DNA from 3 places in the Aminivibrio pyruvatiphilus genome. Region 1 is predicted to be linked to each of the others. Evidence: riboswitches for the same ligand, from Rfam matches in the RefSeq annotation. Region 1 holds a riboswitch; each other region holds the start of a gene.

What was found. Region 1 has a riboswitch for molybdenum cofactor ahead of C8D99_RS12700 (ABC transporter permease). Riboswitches for the same ligand answer to the same signal wherever they lie in the genome.
Region 2: linked by a shared signal. The riboswitch ahead of C8D99_RS14215 (ABC transporter substrate-binding protein) and the one ahead of C8D99_RS12700 (ABC transporter permease) in region 1 are both predicted to bind molybdenum cofactor.
Region 3: linked by a shared signal. The riboswitch ahead of C8D99_RS05315 (molybdopterin-dependent aldehyde oxidoreductase) and the one ahead of C8D99_RS12700 (ABC transporter permease) in region 1 are both predicted to bind molybdenum cofactor.

Annotation. Positions count from the first base shown of each region.
Region 1 is NZ_SORI01000021.1:45,130-49,406, forward strand. Features, by position in the region: gene C8D99_RS12685 (methyltransferase family protein) at 1-185, shown strand, start outside; gene C8D99_RS12690 (NAD(P)-dependent malic enzyme) at 235-1,479, opposite strand; gene C8D99_RS12695 (isochorismatase family protein) at 1,528-2,082, opposite strand; molybdenum cofactor riboswitch at 2,172-2,290, shown strand; gene C8D99_RS12700 (ABC transporter permease) at 2,346-3,041, shown strand; gene C8D99_RS12705 (ATP-binding cassette domain-containing protein) at 3,038-3,721, shown strand; gene C8D99_RS12710 (hypothetical protein) at 3,811-4,277, shown strand, end outside.
Region 2 is NZ_SORI01000032.1:7,785-12,061, reverse strand. Features, by position in the region: gene C8D99_RS14230 (TRAP transporter permease) at 1-257, shown strand, start outside; gene C8D99_RS14225 (flavin reductase family protein) at 343-924, opposite strand; gene C8D99_RS14220 (Hsp20/alpha crystallin family protein) at 1,162-1,647, shown strand; gene C8D99_RS14215 (ABC transporter substrate-binding protein) at 1,703-2,527, opposite strand; molybdenum cofactor riboswitch at 2,628-2,747, opposite strand; gene C8D99_RS14210 (HD domain-containing phosphohydrolase) at 2,785-4,277, opposite strand, start outside.
Region 3 is NZ_SORI01000005.1:45,260-49,536, forward strand. Features, by position in the region: gene C8D99_RS05305 (type II secretion system F family protein) at 1-944, shown strand, start outside; gene gspG (type II secretion system major pseudopilin GspG) at 977-1,408, shown strand; molybdenum cofactor riboswitch at 1,484-1,602, shown strand; gene C8D99_RS05315 (molybdopterin-dependent aldehyde oxidoreductase) at 1,825-4,277, shown strand, end outside.

The DNA.
Region 1 (4,277 bases):
TGCGGCAGAAATTCGGCCGGGAGTACGAACGGTACATGGAGCGGACCGGGCGCCTCTTCCCAAGGCGGTGGAACGGGGAAGACCTGGACGGTCCCTTCGACCTGTCCATTCTCTGGAAGAGCGAGCGCCACTCGGTCTTCGTCACATTGGCCGGAACGGTGCTCCTGCTCTTCCGGGCGCTGTAGCCTCCCGAAAAAACATTAGGGGCTCCCTGAAGGGAGCCCCGATTTTTTTCTACACTCTTTCCATTATGCCGCCGAAGAGCCTCTGCCACGTTTCTTCGTACACCTGCTTCGGCGGAACATTCAGGGAGGCGAGCCCCTCGGCGATGGCCGTCTGGGCAACGGCCTCGGCCACCCGTGGCGTCACTTCGTCGGAGAACAGGTCCGGGATGATGCACCGCCGGGAAAGGCGCCTCCGGTCAACCGCCCCCGCAATGGCCCGGGAGGCCGCCATGAGGATGTTTTCGTTCAGCCCCTTCGCCCGGACATCCAGCAGCCCCCTGGCGATTCCGGGGTAGGCATGGAGGTTCGGCATGGCATTGGACGTTCCCGTCAAACCTTCGGCGAAGACGGCGGCTCCGGCCTCCGAGGCCTCCTCCCAGGAGATCTCGGGCTCGGGCATGGAGAGGGCGAGGACGATGCTTCCCGGTTTCATGGAGCGCACGTGAGCGGCGCTGATTTTCCCCCTCGACGAGAGGCCGATGAAGATGTCCGCTCCCTTTACGGCCTCGTCCAGGGAGGCTCCTCCCCGGGTTTCGCCGAGCCGTTTCGCCAGCTCTTCCTGGACGAAATTCATGCATCCGTTGCCGGGCCCGATGATGCCGCACTTGTTCAGCACCGTGACCCGCCCCGCGCCTGCGTTGAGCAGCAGCCGGGCCACGGAGATTCCCGCCGCCCCCGCACCCATGATTACGGTGGAAGTGTCCGGCAGCTCCTTGTCCACCAGCTTCAGGGCGTTCATCAGTGCGGCCAGCACAACCACCGCCGAGCCGTGCTGGTCGTCGCAGAAGACGGGTATGTCCAGCTCTGTCTGGAGGCGCTCCACCACGGTAAAGGAATTGGGGCTCGACACGTCCTCGATGTTGATCGCCCCGAAGGTGGGGGCAACCATTTTAGCCATGGCGACGATGTCATCGGCATTCCGGGCGTCGATGCAGAGGGGGATGGCGTTCACGTCGCCGAAGTTCTTGAAGAGCAGGCACTTGCCCTCCATCACCGGCAGAGCCGCCCTGGGGCCGATGTTGCCCATGCCCAGGACAGCCGAGCCGTCGCTGATGAGGGCGAGCCGGTTGCCCTTGCCCGAATATTCAAAAATGACATCCGGATCCTCCATGATTCCGGCGGCGGCGTAAGCGCCCCCCTGCACGTAGGCCATGCCGAGATCTTCCTCGTTCCGTATGTTCACCGTGGGGTAGATCCGGATCTTCCCCCGGGCCTTCCGGTGCAGCTGGAGGGCCTTTTCCCTGTCGATGTTCACTGTGTCGCGCTGCCTCCTTCCCGAATATCCGCCCCTGTCAGGATGTCCTTACTTGAAGAGGGGGAGAAGCTCCTTGAACTCAGGCGTTCCCGACCTGCCCATAAGGTGGTAGATCACCGACTCCACGGGCACCACCAGCGCACCGGCCGCCGCCATCGCCGAAAGGGCCCGCTCGGCCTTCAGGGGGTCCCTGCTCCCGCAGGCATCCGAAGCGAGCACCACCTTCCGGCCCTTCTCAAGCAGGTCGAGCACGGTGGCCAGGATGCAGATATGGGTCTCGATGCCGAAGATCACCGTCACGGAACGGCCCGTTCCCTGCAGGAGCTCTTCAAAAGCGGCTTCGTCGCAGCAGGAAAACGTGTTCTTTTCCATGCGGGGAGCACCCTCCGGCAGTGCCGCCAGAATTTCCCCGTCGGTGGGGCCAAGCCCCCTGGGGTACTGTTCCGTGTACACAAAGGGAACGGAGAGCACTCTCGCCGCCGTTGCCAGCTTCACCGTATTCCGGCGGATTTCCTCCGCTCCGGAAATGGCCGGCAGAAGCCGGTCCTGGACGTCCACCATCACCATGCAGGCAGTTTCCCGCCTCAGTCTGAAAGGAATCATGTATCCACCTCCGCACATATTCTCCGGTTATTGTACCCCATGACCGCTCCTTCCGGTTGCCTTCGGGAAAGGGGCAGGGTACAATACCCTGCGGACAGTCCCTCCGAGCCATGAAACCTACAGGCGGCAGCCCATGGATTCATGGCCGACAGGGTGCTCCCGGAAACGGAAGCGCCTCCCGCACGGCAAGGAGGGAAGGACGCTCGGCGTGCCTTTCCTGCGGTTTGGGGAGAGGCATTTTTTTATGGAAAGGGAGGATTTTCGTGAACTACCTCTCGGAAGGTTTCATTCAAGGACTCGGCCTCATCTTTACCATGGACGAGGAAGTATGGACGGCAGTGATCACCACCCTCAAGCTTTCGTTCCTTTCCATGGCCGTTACCCTCACCATCGGCGTTCCCCTGGGTTTCATCATCGGCTACTTCTCCTTCCCGGGGCGCAGGATCCTCCGGATCACCGTGGACACGCTGCTCTCCATCCCTACGGTAGTGGTGGGACTCTTCGTCTATGCCTTCATTTCCAACAGGGGGCCCCTCGGCGGATACGGACTTCTCTTCAGCATTCCCGGCATGGCCATAGGCCAGACCATCCTGGCCCTCCCCATCGTGGTCGCCCTCACGGCGTCCGCCGTGGAAAGCGTCGACGGACGGCTTCGCCTCACCCTCCTCACCCTGGGCGCCCGGGGAAAACGCCTCGCCCTTTCCACTCTCTGGGAGAGCAGGCACCAGATCCTCCTCGCCGCCGTCACCGCCTACGGAAGGGTCACCGCCGAAGTGGGCGTCTCCATGATGATCGGCGGCAACATCAAGTGGCACACCCGCACCATCACCACCGCCATCACCCTGGAAACGGGCAAGGGAGAATTCTCCACCGGTATCGCCCTCGGAGTCCTGCTCCTCGCCCTCTCCTTCGTTCTCAACTGGTCCCTTTCGGCTCTCCGAAGGAGGACGGCAGCATGAACAGGCAGACCGGACGTCCGGGATCAGCTCCGCTTTACGAGATCGAAGCGCTCGTCTGCGCCTACGAGGATGACCCCGTGCTCCACATCGACAGGCTGGACATTCCGCCTGACGGCCCCACCGCCTTTGTCGGCCACAACGGCAGCGGCAAGAGCACTCTTCTAAAGGCCCTCGCTTTCCTCCTGAAGCCGGCGGCAGGTACCATCCGCTTCCTGGGGGAACCCACGGAAGAACGGGAGAGTGAACTCCGCAGGGAAGTGACCTTCCTCCTCCAGGAGCCCTATCTTCTCCGGCGCTCCGTCTTCGAGAACGTGGCCTACGGCCTCAGGGTCCGGGGAGACACGAACCGCCTCGCCGACCGGGTCGCCGAAGCCCTCGAGATGGTAGGCCTTTCTCCGGACTTCGGCGCACGGGAATGGTACATGCTCTCGGGAGGCGAATCCCGGCGGGTGGCCCTGGCCTCCCGCCTCGTCCTCCGGACGAAGGTCCTCCTCCTCGACGAACCCACCGCCAACGTGGACGAAGAAAACGCCCTTCTGATGGCCCGGGTGATCAGGGAAGCCTGGGAAAAATGGGGCACCGTCTCCCTCATCGCCTCCCACGACATCCAGTGGCTCGACGGCGTCTGCGGAAGGCGCGTCTCCATGAGGCGGGGAAAAATCGAGGGCGTTTCCGCCTGAAAACCGCCCATTTTCTCTCCCCGCTTTTTGTTGTGGCGGGAATGGGTATATGGTATGCTTCCCCCATAATAGAAGTTCCGGAGGATCCTATGACATTCGAACGCGGAAATGAAGAAAAATGGACGGTAGGGGAGATTCTTTCAGCCATGGCGGGAACGGAACACCCACGGTACATCCAGAAAATAGTGACCCAGCTGCAGCAGTGGATGGAGGAATCGCTCACCTCCGAGGCCGCCGAACACGACGGCGATCCACTCTCCGCGCTCTTTGACAGCGTGCTCGAGGCCGACGGGGAGAAGCTCTTTACCCAGCTCGAGTGGGTGGACGACTACGCCGATCTCCTTCCCAACCTCAAGAAACCCTCAGGCCACGAAGATGCCGTCGTGCTCAACGTGGGCCCCACCGATTTCGAGGACAGCCTCCGCATGGCCATCGACTACGCTTCCCTCTTCAACAGGAAGCTCTGCCGGCGGGTGTGGATGATCAGCGACACCTTCATCATCGGCGACGTCTACCGGTACATCTCCCACATCCGGGCCCTCGGCTCCCAGGGAAT
Region 2 (4,277 bases), on a different contig from region 1:
CGGGCCTGCTCCTCAAGAGCACGTTCATGGGCAACATCATATCCATCGTCAGCGGCGTCGCCGCCATGGCGGGACTGGGATTCGCCATCACCGGCTTTACAAAGCGGAGGCTGTCCCTGCCTGAGAGGCTTGGCTTTGCGGCATTCGGCCTCCTGGCCCTTCACGGCAGCCTTCCCATCGCCCTCGGGAGCACATCCGCGGTCATCGGACTCTTTCTGCTGCTCCGCCCCAGGGCGGATACCCCAGAAGTACGTTAGGGAAATTTCTCCTGAAGCGGAAAGGAGCCCCGGCTTTTTAAGGCCGGGGCTCCTTTATTTGCAGCGGCAGAATGAAAAGCCCCCTTCAGGACTTATTCGGCAGGAACTTTTTCCCCTCGCCGAAGGCCTTTCCCACAAGATCCCCCAGGCCGAAGTATTTCCCGGTGCGGGGAGCGAAAACCAGGGGGCGCACTTTTTCAGGGTCCGGATAGCCCTTTTCGTCGAGGCACTCTTCCCGTGCCCAGGTCTTGACCACCTTTCCCACGAAGAGGATATGGGATCCGAGATCAAGGAACTGAACGACCTCGCACTCCATGGAAACAGGAAACTCCTCGATGAGGGGAGCGTCCGCGATATCCCCCTTTTTAGGGGTGAGTCCCGCCGCGGAGAACTTGTCTGTATCCCTTCCCGACGCGAGGCCGAAAAAATCAGCTTCCGCGGCCTGGGCCTCCGACGGTATGTTCACCGTAAAGGCCTTCTTCTCCAGTATTCCCTCCAGGGTATGACGGGATTTCGCCACGGCCACCGAAATGCACGGCGGCTCCGAGTTGCAGACTCCCCCCCAGGCGACCATGAGCCCGCCGGGCCGCCCGTCGGTGCCATAGGCCGCCACAACCAGGGCCGGCGCGGGATAGAGAGGGGTGGAGATTCCTATGTCCTTTTTCATTGCACACTCTCCCTTGTCAGATTACTTTTCTTCATTGTACACCTTCAGAGGCATCTTCTTTTCCCCGCAGGAGAAATACAAAGAAAAAAAGAGAAAACGGGAGGCAGTCTCCAAAATGCGGCCATATTTACCTTTATTTCCTGCTCATTTCTCTTTTTCGCCCTTGTCTAACCAATACTGACGTATATAATTATGATCACAAGGTCAATATAGATCAGACTCATGGAGGTGGAGACAATGACACGGAGATTCCTGGCCATACGGCCCAATGACATGGCACAGCCCATCGCACCATTCGCTTCGGTGGACAGGATGATGAGGGACATGCTCCGGGCATTCGGCGAGTTTTCTTCCGATATGGGGTATGCCCAGGAGACGGAAAGGGTTCCTGCGGTTCCCAGGGGGGATTTTTACCGGAAGGACGGAAAAGTTTTCGCCGAGTTCGAGCTTCCCGGCATCGACCCGTCAAAGGTGGAGCTGAATGTTTTCGAGGACCGGCTGACTCTCCAGGCGGAGAAATCCGACGAGAAAACGGTGGAAGAGAACGACCTTTTCCGGTCGGAGCGCTATTTCGGAAAGGTCTCCCGGTCCATCCAGTTTCCCCTGGAGGTTGACCCGGACACAGCGAAGGCGACGTTCAAAAACGGCGTGCTCACCGTGGAAGTCTCGGAAAAGATCCAGGCCGAGAAGATGAAGAAAGTGGCCATCGAGGAAAAGGCATAGGAAACGGGAACACATCAGGAAAGGAGCGCCGGAGTTTCCGGCGCTCCTTTGTTGTTTATCTTTCGGCGTTGGGGAAAAAGAGCTGCTTTCCGAGAAGCTGGAAGTCCGCAATGGCTTTCTGGGTCGACGGGGACACCATCCAGTCGATGAGGGCCACGGCGAGGTCATACCGGAGGTTCTCCCATTTTGCCGGGTTGACGGCGATTACGCTGTACTGGTTTTTCAGGGAGTCGTCACCCTCGACGATGATCACCAGCCCCCCCTGCTCCTTCCGGGAATCCTCGTACTTGATGAAGGTTCCCCTGTCGGTGAGGCAGTAGCCCTTCCGCTCATCGGCGATCATGAGGGTTTCAAGCATTCCCTGGCCGGTCTGGATGTACCACTTCTCCTTGTCGGGTTCGGGAATGCCGGCGTTTTTCCAGAGGACAAGCTCCGCCACGTGGGTCCCGGATTTGTCGGCCCGGCTGGCGAAGGGAGCCGCGACGGCGGCGATTTTCTTCAGGGCATCGGCGGCGGCCATCCCCTTGATCCCCGCAGGATCGGAAACGGGGCCCACCACGATGAAGTCGTTGTACATCACCTGGCGGCGGTTGACACCCCATCCGTCGGCGACGAACTTCTTCTCCACCTCGGGAGCATGGACCAGGAGAACGTCCACGTCACCGTTCCGGCCGTACTCAAGAGCCTTGCCCGTACCTACGGAAACCCACTGGAGTTCGATGTTCTTCTCCTGAAGGAGCAGAGGGGCCAGGTAATCAAGAAGCCCCGTGTTGTCCGTGCTGGTGGTGGTGGCCATCCGGAGAACCTCCGCGCCGGAAGCGGCCCCCGCAAGGACAAAGACGAACAGACAGACGAACAGAAACGACCGCATTTTTCTCATTTTCACTGTAATTTCCTCCTTTATGTTGTAGTGTGCCTGATCGCGAAACACAAAAACACAAAAAAACCGTTCCCCTACGACAAACGGCAGGGAACGGCTCCAGTGAAGTCCGCTATCTCCTTGCCGAACACGGGAGGCCCGCCTGTTTCCGGACGGACCCTGACGGCCCGCCGCCGTGGGAAAATCCTGTAGGCGAACGGGCTCGGAGATAAGCATATTCTTTTGTGTTTATGATACCACGGGAGCGCCGGTTTTTGTTACCTCACCCGGCGGCTTTCGAAAATCCTGTCCATCTCCCCGTGGAATTTCCTGAAAAATTCGATGATCTCGGGGCCGAAATGGCCGGGCTCCGTCCTGCCGTCGCCGGACAGGATGATGCGGACCGCCTCCTCGTGGGACATCGAGTCCTTGTAGACCCTGCGGGACCGCAGGGCATCGTAGACGTCAGCCAGGGCCACTACCTGCCCTTCCCAGGGAATTTCCTCCCCCGAAAGGCCCAGGGGGTAACCGCTGCCGTCCCATTTTTCATGGTGGGTCATACAGATCCGCCTCGCCGCGGCAAGCCATTCCGCGCCCCCGATGAGCTCCGCACCCCACCGGGGATGGTTTCGGACGAGGGCCATCTCCTCTCCGGTAAGCGGGCCGGCCTTCCCGAGGATGGACATGGGGACCCTGAGCTTCCCGATATCATGCAGGCGTGAGAAGATCTCGATGTCGTCCTGCTCTTCCCTGGATTTTCCCAGGGCTTCCGCGGCGAGGCGTGAGTAGGCGCCGATCCTGTCCATGTGGTCCGCCGTCTCGAGATGGTGAATCTCCGTGACAGACTGCAGTTTTTCAGCCAGGTACCTGTAGGATTCCTTGATTTCCCTGCGGGCGTCTTCCACGTCAAAGAGGCCGGCCAGGGCGGACGCAACGGGCATCAGGGTTTCCATGAGTTCGTCGTCCCTGGGCCTGCCTTCGCCCGCAAAAGCCACCTCGAGAACCCCCACGCTTCTGCCGCGGTGCACAAGGGGAATCTCCACTTCCGTCGCCACCTCGGGGTGAACCATGCCGTACTCCGGTTCGAGAGACACATTTTCAACCCATACCGGCCGTTTCTCCCTGAAGGCCCGTCCGGCCACGCTTCCCTCCAGGGGAATAGCGAAATCCAGAAGCGCTGCGGACCGGTAACCGCTGATGGCCAGGTTTCTCAGGGCTCCGTCCCTGTGGTGTGCCAGGAGTACACCGAAGGCACCGGTGCTCTCCCGAATGCTTTCGGCGATCCTCTGAAGCTTCCCGCCGCTTTCGCCCGTGCCCGAAACGGTCTCCATGACGTTCAGCGTATTTCTCCAGATTTTCTGCCTCTCCGTGAGCTCACGGTTCACATCGGTGAGATTGTCCTGTATGGCCAGGGCTTCTTCCGTGAGGGCGGCTATTTCCTCTCCCTGCCTCCCGATGATCTTCAGGGCATTTTCCAGGCTTCTGAGAAAGCGCCTGAACTCCGTCACCCGGGAATCCTCCACGGCCTCGCCGATTTCGGCCCCCAGAACCTGCACGTTGAAAGCCGTTTCCGTAATGTCCCTGTTCCCGGAAAGGCGCTCCGCTATTCCGTCCGCCACGGCTGAAAGGGAAGCGAAAGAGAGCCTCAGGCCCAGGACCGTGGGGAAAAGCAGAACGGAGGCGAGGAGAAGAATGACGAATCCTCCGAAAAGATGGAGGGCGGCTATGTCCTGTACGAAGCGGCGGAACACCCTCTCCGGCAGAATCATCC
Region 3 (4,277 bases), on a different contig from region 1:
CCTACCTGAAGCGGGGAGTTCCCCTCGCCGAAGCATTGAAGTTCCTGGGCCGCCATTCATCGGACCGGCGGGTGGCCGATGCCTGCCTTCATCTCCACGAAGGCGTGCTGGGAGGAAAGCGCCTCTCCGCCGTGCTGGAAGAAACGGGTCTCTTCCGGGAGGACCTCCTGAGGATAGTGGAATCGGGCGAAAGGACATCGGCCCTTCCCGGTGTGCTGGAGCAGGCTGCGGCCCTCTACGCCATGCAGGAGGGGCAGCGGCGGAAGATCCGGTCCGCCCTGACCTATCCCCTGGCCATGACGGTCATCGGCTTCGCCGTGGTCCTCTTTCTGCTCACCTACGTGGTTCCCCGGCTCGCCGACCTCTTTGCCGACATGGGGCAGGCCCTGCCCCTTCCCACGAGAATCCTCCTGGGAACGGCGGCGTTTCTCCGGGAATGGTGGCCGGCGCTGGTCCTTGCCCTGATGGGGTTCTTTTTCCTGGCACGGAAGAGAAAGTGGTCCGTGAGCCTCCCCTTCTTCCGGCGCATCCGGGAAAATATCGCCCTCTCCCTGGTGATGTCCCACCTGAAGACCCTGCTCTCCGCTGGGATCCCCCTGGTGCAGGCCCTCGGAATGGCCTCCTCCATGGACTCCCGGCCGGAGCGGTGGATGGAGGCCGCCCGGCTCGTGAAGGAAGGGTTCCGGTTCGACCGTGCCCTGGAGAGGCTTGGCACCTTTCCCGAGGAGGCGGTCTACATCCTCAGGATCGGCGAGCTGGGAGGAGACCTGCCGGGTGCCATCGGCCAGGTGGCGGAGATGAACTGGGAGGAGGCCCGGGACGGCATGGAAAAGGCGGCCACTCTCGCGGAACCCCTCCTGGTGCTGTTTCTGGGACTGGCAGTGGGCTTCGTGGTCATCGCCGTGCTCCTTCCCATATTTGACCTGTCCAGTCTCGCGGGATGACGGGCGGGCAGAACTGAAACGGAGGTTGTGCAATGAAAGAAAGGCAGCTGAAACGGAAGGGCTTTACGCTGGTGGAAGTGCTCGTGGTGGTGGTCATCCTCGGCCTGCTGGCGGCTCTCGTGGTGCCCAGGGTGGTGGGCAGGGGGGAGGATGCCAAGAGAACCGCGGCGGCGGTGCAGATCCGGGAGATCGAGCAGGCCCTGGAGATGTACCGGCTCGACAGCAGTCTGTACCCCTCCACGGCCCAGGGGCTTGAAGCCCTGGTGACAAAACCCTCCATTCCTCCCGAACCGAGGAAATACAGGGAGGGAGGCTACCTCCGGAAGCTCCCGGCGGATCCCTGGGGAAGCCCCTTCGTCTACCGCCGCCCCGGCGACCACGGCGAATACGACCTGTTCTCCCTCGGTGCCGACGGCGAAGAGGGAGGAGACGGTCCGGGGAAGGATATAACCAACTGGGAGTAGGCTTGCCCGGAAAGAATTCATGGTATAAAATGGCTCAAACTAGTTAGTGTTTTTTTGAAATTTACTTCTGAGAATATCAATCTTTTCCTCCGAGTCGCCTGTCCTAAAGGATCTATCCCACGGGCAGCGACCGTTAGGGTGCATCCGGAAACAGGTGCGCCTCCCCTTTGGCAAGGAGGACGTTTTTCCGCACACGGCGAAGCCGTCCTCATGTCTTGAGGGCGGCTTTTATTTTTTCCATCTGCACGAGGCGAAAGGAGGGGTCGGTTCAGCGGAAACCTGACGGAGAGCCCCGCGCGAAGAGTTTATTGAACAGGAAAGGGGCGGAGGTTCCGGTCCTCATCGCATGGCCGCGCACAGGTCCGGAGCTCTGCCGCCCCGCCCCCTGCCGACGAACGGAAGGAGCTGGGAACAGGATGATTCAGAAAGTCTTTTTTGTCAACGGCGTCGAACGGAACATCATAGTGGAGGACGACAGCACCCTTGCCTCCGTACTCAGGGAACAGCTCGGGCTCACCGGAACCAAGATAGGCTGCGGCCAGGGACATTGCGGCTCCTGCGGCGTGATCATCGACGGCACGTATACCCGTTCCTGCGTGTACAAGATGTCACGGCTTCCTGAAGGAGCCTGCATCACCACCATCGAGGGGATAGGCACTCCCGGGAATCTCCACCCCATCCAGAAGGCATGGATCAGGCACGGGGCCGCCCAGTGCGGTTTCTGCACCCCCGGATTCATCGTCTCCGCAAAAGCCCTTCTCGACACCAACCCCAATCCGACCCGGGAAGAAGTCCGGGACTGGTTCCAGGCCAACAGGAACGCCTGCCGCTGCACCGGGTACAAGCCCATCGTGGACGCCGTCATGGATGCCGCCAAGGTGCTCCGGGGGGAGATGGACGTGAAGGATCTCGATTTCGTCCTTCCTGGTGACGGACGGATCTGGGGCAGCAGGTACCCCCGTCCCACTGCGGTCGGAAAAGTCACCGGAACCCTGGACTACGGCGCCGACCTTATCCTCAAGATGCCGAAGAAAACCCTCCACGCAGCCCTCGTCCAGGCGAAGGTTTCCCACGCCAACATAAAGGGTATCGATACCTCCGAGGCGGAGAAGATGCCCGGAGTCTACAAGATCGTCACCCACAAGGATATCAGGGGGAAAAACAGGATTACCGGACTCATCACCTTCCCCACGAACAAGGGCGACGGGTGGGACCGCCCCATCCTGTGCGACGAGAAGATTTTCCAGTACGGTGACGCAGTGGCCATCGTCTGCGCCGACAGCTACAGGAACGCCGCCGCGGCGGCCGAAAAAGTGAAGCTCGACCTGGAGGTTCTTCCGGCTTACATGAGCGCCCCTGCCGCCATGGCGGAGGATGCCATCGAAATCCATCCAGGCACACCAAACGTGTATTTCACCCAGAAAATCAAGAAAGGGGAGGATACGGCCCCCATCTTCGCCCGTTCCGACGTGGTCACCGCGGAGGACGACTTCTACGTGGGCAGGCAGCCGCACATGCCCATCGAGCCTGACGTGGGATTCGCCTACCTGGACCACGAGGGTCGGCTGGTAATCCACTCCAAGTCCATCGGCGTCCATCTCCACCTGGCCATGATCGCCCCCGGTCTGGGTGTGGAGCCCGAAAAGCTGGTTCTCGTGACGAATCCTTCCGGGGGCACCTTCGGCTACAAGTTCAGCCCCACCATGGAAGCCCTCGTGGGAGCCGCGGCACTGGCCACGGGACACCCCGTGGCGCTGAACTACACCTGGAAGCAGCAGCAGCAGTACACCGGAAAGCGCTCCCCCTTCTTCGTCAACATGAAGTTCGCCGCCGACAGGGAAGGAAAGCTCCTCGCCATGGAAACCGACTATTCCGTGGATCACGGCCCCTATTCCGAGTTCGGCGATCTGCTGACCCTGCGGGGCACCCAGTTCATGGGCGCGGGATACGATATTCCCAACATCAGGGGCGAGGGCCGGACGGTGTGCACCAACCATGCCTGGGGCTCGGCTTTCAGGGCCTACGGTTCCCCCCAGTCCCTCTTCTCCTCCGAGGTCCTTATGGATGAACTGGCGGAGAAGCTCGGCATGGATCCCCTGGAGATCCGCCTGAAGAATGCCTACCGGCCGGGGAGCACTTCTCCCACGGGACAGGCGCCCGAGTCCTATTCCCTTCCGAAGATGCTCGAGGCGCTCCGGCCGAAGTACGAGCTCGCGAAGAAGAGAGCCGCCGAGGGCTCCACTGCCCGCTACAAAAAAGGCGTCGGCCTCTCGGTGGGTGTATACGGCTGCGGGCTCGACGGTCCCGATGGTTCCGAGGCACGGGTCGACATGAACCCCGACGGGACCATCACCATCTGTACGGCCTGGGAGGACCACGGCCAGGGTGCCGATATCGGCGCCATCGGAACGGCCCACGAGGCACTGCGCCCCCTGGGCATCTCCCCCGACAAGCTCCGGTTTACGTGGCCCAATACGGCGAAATGCCCCAATTCAGGGCCTGCGGGCGGCTCCAGGTCCCAGGTCATGACGGGCAACGCCATCCGGGTGGCCTGCGAAACCCTGCTCAAGGAGACCGCGAAGCCAAAAAGCGGCTTCTTTAAGAAGGACGGCGGGTATATGACCTATGACGAACTGGTTGCCGCCGGAAAGCCGACCTCTTTCGCCGGAAAGTGGTCCGCCGTGGAGGGGGCCGCATGCGATGAAAACAGCCAGGGGAAACCCTTCGTGATCTACATGTACGGCGTGTTTATGGCCGAGGTGACCGTGGACACGGAAACGGGCAAGACTGCCGTGGACCGGATGACCCTCATGTGCGACTGCGGGAAGATCAACAACCGCCTCGTGGTGGACGGACAGAACTACGGCGG